DNA from 2 places in the Citrobacter pasteurii genome. Region 1 is predicted to be linked to the other one. Evidence: riboswitches for the same ligand, from Rfam matches in the RefSeq annotation. Region 1 holds a riboswitch; the other holds the start of a gene.
What was found. Region 1 has a riboswitch for thiamine pyrophosphate ahead of thiM (hydroxyethylthiazole kinase). Riboswitches for the same ligand answer to the same signal wherever they lie in the genome.

Region 1 (3,125 bases):
TCCGGCAGATTAGGGGTAATAATTGACACTTGCGGTAACAGACGGGTACGCAGCGTTTCAACCGCAGAGGCAGACAACAGCGGATCGCCGCTTTTTGCCAGCATTACCGTATCCAGTACGACGTTTTGTACCCGGTGACGCTGTAAACGTTCGGCAACGGCTTCGACAATGTCGGTTTCTGCCAGCATACCGATTTTGGTGGTATCGATGCGCACATCGCTGAACACCGAGTCCAGCTGTGCAGCAACAAAGTCAGGTTCAATGCGATACACCGACTGCACCCCGCGCGTATTTTGTGCCACCAACGCGGTAATAACTGAGCAGCCGTATGCGCCAAGCGCCGAGAAGGTTTTTAAATCGGCCTGAATACCCGCGCCACCGCTTGGATCGGTTCCGGCGATCGTTAATGCGTTAATCCGTTTCATGCTTGCTCCTGGGCGTTCAGGTTATAGAGAGCGTCGAGAAATGCCGGAACAAAACTTCCCGGTCCCGTCGATTGTTCAGTGGCGCGTTGTCCGGCTTGCTTCATCCAGCTACAGGCAGAAGCAACATTATTCAACCGGTCGCCCTCCAGGGCGCAACTGGCTGCGACTACCGCTGACAGTGCGCATCCGGTCCCCACTACCCGTGTCATCAGCGGATCGCCACCATGAATACTCACCGTCCGCTGACCATCTGTGACGAAATCCACTTCTCCGGTAACCGCGACAATGGTTCCAACCTGGCGTGCCAGTGTTTGTGCTGCCGGAATCGCAGCCAATGCGGTGTCGGTGGTATCCACCCCGCGCCCACCGGCGTTCATCCCGGCCAGGGCGAGTATTTCTGACGCGTTGCCACGAATTGCAGCCGGGCGCAGCGCAAGTATGTCCAGGCAAAAGCGACGACGAAAATCCAGTGCGCCAACGGCAACAGGATCCAGCGTCCAGGGGGTTTTCGCCTGCTGCGCCTGTTCGACCGCCGCGCGCATGGCAATGGCGCGGCTCTCGGTCAGCGTACCCACGTTAATCAGCAGCGCACTGGCGATAGCCGCAAACTGGCTGGCTTCTTCAGGTTCGATCACCATCGCGGGCGATGCGCCAAGTGCGAGTAACGTATTGGCGGTGAAGCTTTGCACAACCTCGTTGGTCATACAGTGCGTGAGTGGGGAAAGCGTTCTAAATTGCTGTAAGGTGTGAGCTGCAAGGGCGCGGCTGTGCCGGTCAGGCTGCATGATTCAACTCCTGTCCGCGTGAAGAAGGGACACGAGCAGTGTCAGACTTCCCTACGCTGGCATTATCCAGATCAGGTGGTACGGGTATTTCTCAGCCTTCACCAGGAAGGGCACCCCGAGTCGTTGAAACACAAATATGATATTCAGGTTTCGGCAACAGGATACTGCCTGCGCTTAACGATGTAAATTGGCGCGGAACAGGCTTTGACGGTGAAACCGCTGGTCACGGTTGCTAGATTTCTGTACTTTCATTTACACTTTTTACGAAATAACTGGCGTGATCACAAAAAAATGCTTGTCAGACATCCGGTATGCCAGGAATGATACACGACTGATTTTGACGACCCGAATAAGTAGAGAGGATGGGTATGAAGAATAAAATGTTGCTGGGTGCACTCCTGCTCGCGAGCAGCGTCGTCTGGGCCACGCCGGCCGCAACAGCCGCCCCCACCGGTATCGATAAGTATGAGCTGAGCAGCTTTATTGCTGACTTCACCCACTTCAAACCCGGTGACAAGGTTCCACCACTGTATCTCACCGAAGAATACACCATTAAGCAGTGGAATCTGCGCAACCTGCCCGCGCCGACGCCAGGCACCCACTGGACCTACATGGGCGGCGCGTATGTGCTGGTCAATGATGCCGACGCTACAATCATTAAAGCCTATGACGGCGAGATTTTTTATCACCGGTGAAAAAGATAACGCGCTTTCAACTAAGTGAGAGCGCTTATTAAAAATTATAACCATCTAAAAGTATTAATAATATTCCACTACTACTTTCACAAGACTTCTTACACTTCCCGAATGAAAATCATCGCTATACACCACGTATTTTCCATATAAAACAAGGTCCATTTTTTGCTCAATCGAACTAATTTCATTAAAACTCAAAAGATTATAGCTCTTACTACTACCACTATCGAAATATATCTTGTTAGCGCCATCTAATGAAATCTCAAATCCGACATCACCCGCACCTGTAGCATTTCGCGCATCTTCGTTTTTAAGAATACTACCAACTGCATTGCTTGACTCAAAATGATATCGAAACGAATCAGATGACACCCCTGTAGTACACTTAAAAGCAACCTCACCGGCCGTCTTTTCTAACCTAAAGAAACTCTGCGGTGTACCTCTCAGGTCATTAATAGATATATCTGGCGCACTAAGCACTCCATCTAAAAATTTGCATGTTTTAATTATTAATTTCACATCAGGATTTATTTTAAAAACATACTTATGGCCTTTATTTGATGTAGCGCCAATACCTGTACTTTCTCTAGGTTCAAACCTAATTTCAAAACCATCGGACAAATTTGCAGCATTTATGGAGTTTTGATTATTAGCAGAAATAACATCAAACGTGAATTTTAGGTTTTGCTTGTTAATTTCATTTATATCTTGAGCTTTATAGTTCTTTTCATAAAAATTGATTTTATATTCTACAGTATTTGGTGAGCTAGGGTAGTTTGCTTTTAGATAAATAAATCGCCCTCCCCCAACATCATATTTAAAGTAAGGTGAAGTTGGATATTTAATGTCAAAAATTGTTTCAACGCCCCAACCTAATATATTCCTGCACATTGGTTTTTTCGTGAATCCAAAGTTTTGCAAAACAAGTTCATTTCCATTCATTGTCGAAATAGATAACACCTCGTTTCTTTCTACACTTTCGATTCCGCCATCAGGAATATAGCAATTGGCAATGGAGTTAAAACTAAAAAAAACAACAAGTAAAAAAAATAATCTCATGATTTATCCCTCACCGACAAATATAAACTTTACTTTCATCAATCGTTTTGCCGAAAGTGATTGAGCATGAAAGTCCCTGTTGTTTATCAATCGCCACGTTTATCTCCGGTGGCATTTCATTGGTACGGATAAAAAGCTGGCTTCCCTGACCGACCACACCA
Region 2 (3,125 bases), 2.1 Mb from region 1:
AAGGTGCTCTTTCGGCGTGACGTAGCACAGCATCGCGCAGCCAAACCAGCCGATCATTGCCGCGCCAATGCCGGAGGTGAAGTGGTCATAGCCCGGCGCGATATCTGTCGTCAACGGCCCTAAGGTGTAGAACGGCGCCTCGTGGCAGTGCTCCAGCTCTTCGGTCATGTTGCGCTGGATCATATGCATCGGCACATGTCCCGGGCCTTCAATCATCACCTGCACGTCGTATTCCCAGGCGATTTTGGTCAGCTCGCCCAGCGTATGCAGTTCGGAGAACTGCGCTTCGTCGTTGGCATCCTGAATCGAACCAGGGCGCAGACCATCGCCAAGAGAGAGTGAAACGTCGTAGGCGGCGCAGATTTCGCAAATCTCACGGAAATGTTCAAACAGGAAGTTCTCTTTGTGATGCGAGAGGCACCATTTCGCCATGATCGAACCGCCGCGCGAGACAATACCGGTCAGGCGTTTAGCGGTCATTGGCACGTAGCGCAGCAGCACGCCGGCATGGATGGTGAAGTAGTCGACGCCCTGTTCGGCCTGTTCCAGCAACGTATCGCGGAACGCTTCCCAGGTGAGATCTTCGGCGATCCCATTGACCTTCTCCAGCGCCTGGTAGATCGGTACGGTACCGATCGGCACCGGGCTGTTACGCAGGATCCACTCGCGGGTTTCGTGGATATAGCGGCCGGTGGAGAGATCCATCACCGTGTCTGCGCCCCAGCGCGTTGACCATACCAGTTTTTCGACCTCTTCTTCGATAGAGGAGGTGACCGCCGAGTTACCGATGTTGGCATTCACCTTCACCAGGAAGTTGCGGCCGATGATCATCGGCTCGGATTCCGGGTGGTTGATGTTAGCAGGAATAATCGCCCGGCCCGCGGCCACTTCATCACGCACGAATTCCGGCGTAATGTTTTCCGGCAGGCGCGCGCCAAAGTTCATCCCCGGATGCTGGTGGCGCAGCACTTCACTACGAATACGCTCGCGGCCCATGTTTTCACGGATGGCGATAAACTCCATCTCCGGGGTTACGATCCCCTGGCGGGCGTAGTGCAGTTGGGTGACGCGCTTACCAGATTTGGCGCGCTTAGGCGTCAGCAGGCCGCTAAAACGCAGCTCGTCCAGGCCATCGTCGGCCAGGCGCTCTTTGGTATAAGCGGAGCTGCGGTCGTCTAATTCTTCGCTGTCGTTACGCGCAGCAATCCACGGCTGGCGCAGTTTCGCCAGACCCTGCTGGACGTTAATCGCTACGTCAGGATCGCCATACGGCCCGGAGGTGTCGTATACCGGAACGGCTTCGTTCTCTTCGAACTGCGGGTTGTCTTTGCTACCGCCAATCAGCGTTGGGCTGAGCTGAATTTCGCGCATCGGAATGCGGATATCCGGCTGCGAACCGGTAATATAAATGCGTTTTGAGTTAGGGAAGGCGGTCCCTTCCAGGGTATCGATAAAGTGTTGGGCTTGAGCGCGCTGTTCGCGGCGTGATGGTTTAGTAGTGGCAGACATAGCTCATTCCAAATAAAAGTCAGGATATGGCTTGTCAGACGACGGATGAAGCAAGAGATAAGCTCGCCCGGGGGCGATGCTATTGCAGATTGACTCTTGTTCCCTTCGCAGGTTTTAACCTGATCAGGTTCCGCGGATCCCGAATTAACGGTCTCAGCCTTTTCCACTCATGCTGTTGTGGAAAATAAGCACTCCGACAAGAAGTAACCTCTGTCTTAGAGGTAATGAATGTAAACTACGCGTTAATGCGACAAATCTCAAGCAGGACGTTTGAGAGTGCCACTCTCGTGCATCGCATCAAATACCAGCATGATCAGCTTATCTTCGAGCACGAACCGGGCTTCCAGCGCCTCGCCGATATCTGATAAAGCCTGTTGAAATTCAAGGAAGTTATCATGATCAATGGCGGTCTCCAGACTGGTGTCATAGTAGTCCATGATCAGTTGTGTGTTGGCTTCCAGTAGCGGCCAAATTTTTGTGGCTTTTAAAAGCTGCCCGTTCCCTTCCAATTTATGGAGAATACGTTCATAAATACTGAAGTGTCCGGTGGAGAGGTAATCGACCAGGCTCTGACAAAAATCATCCAGCGCTTTTTCATTGAGCCGCATGTACGATTCTTTGCCAGGCTTAATGCCAACCAGATTGTAGTAAGCCACGAGCAGGTGCTTACGTACATGTAGCCAGCGATCAACCAGTTTATTACTTCCTCCGACGTGCTCCGTCAGGCTTTCCAGCTGGTTTAGCATGATTGACTCCGCAAGATGGTGTTTAGGAACTGCTCACCCATAAATGTAAAAATAATGTAAACAACATGCCTGTGAAGCAAAGGTTGCGCAAGAGATATGGATCGTATAATTGAAAAATTAGATAGCGGCTGGTGGATTGTCAGCCATGAGCAAAAGTTATGGTTGCCTCATGGCGAACTGCCTCACGGCGACGCAGCACGTTTTGATTTGATCGGGCAGCGCGCACTTCCTATCGGCGAATGGGAAGGGGAGACGGTCTGGCTGGTGCAGCAGCAACGTCGACACGATATGGGGTCAGTGCACCAGGTCATTGACCAGGATGTTGGCCTGTTTCAACTGGCCGGACGCGGCGTACAGCTGGCCGAGTTTTACCGCTCGCATAAATTCTGCGGCTACTGCGGGCACACGATGTACCCAAGTAAAACGGAATGGGCGATGCTGTGCAGCCACTGCCGGGAACGCTACTACCCGCAAATTGCCCCCTGCATTATCGTTGCTATTCGTCGTGATGATTCCATTCTGCTGGCCCAGCACGTTCGCCATCGCAATGGCGTGCATACCGTGCTGGCGGGTTTTGTCGAAGTGGGCGAGACACTCGAGCAGGCGGTGGCGCGTGAAGTCATGGAAGAGAGCGGCATTAAGGTGAAAAACCTGCGCTATGTCACTTCTCAGCCGTGGCCGTTCCCACAGTCTTTGATGACCGCATTTATGGCGGAGTATGATAGCGGCGAAATCGCCATCGACCCGAAAGAGCTGCTGGAAGCGAACTGGTATCGCTATGACGATTTACCGCTGCTTCCCCCGCCAGGCACCGTCGCGCGTCGATTAATTGAAGACACTGTGGCAATGTGTCGGGCTGAGTACGAGTAA

Region 2: another riboswitch for thiamine pyrophosphate. It lies ahead of thiC (phosphomethylpyrimidine synthase ThiC); the one in region 1 lies ahead of thiM (hydroxyethylthiazole kinase).

What each region holds. Positions count from the first base shown of each region.
Region 1 is NZ_CP077262.1:2,087,905-2,091,029, reverse strand. Features, by position in the region: gene thiD (bifunctional hydroxymethylpyrimidine kinase/phosphomethylpyrimidine kinase) at 1-425, opposite strand, end outside; gene thiM (hydroxyethylthiazole kinase) at 422-1,210, opposite strand; TPP riboswitch at 1,242-1,338, opposite strand; gene I6L54_RS10010 (RcnB family protein) at 1,573-1,905, shown strand; gene I6L54_RS10005 (fimbrial protein) at 1,969-2,964, opposite strand; gene I6L54_RS10000 (fimbrial biogenesis outer membrane usher protein) at 2,975-3,125, opposite strand, start outside.
Region 2 is NZ_CP077262.1:4,462-7,586, reverse strand. Features, by position in the region: gene thiC (phosphomethylpyrimidine synthase ThiC) at 1-1,509, opposite strand, end outside; TPP riboswitch at 1,593-1,715, opposite strand; gene I6L54_RS00090 (Rsd/AlgQ family anti-sigma factor) at 1,767-2,255, opposite strand; gene nudC (NAD(+) diphosphatase) at 2,352-3,125, shown strand.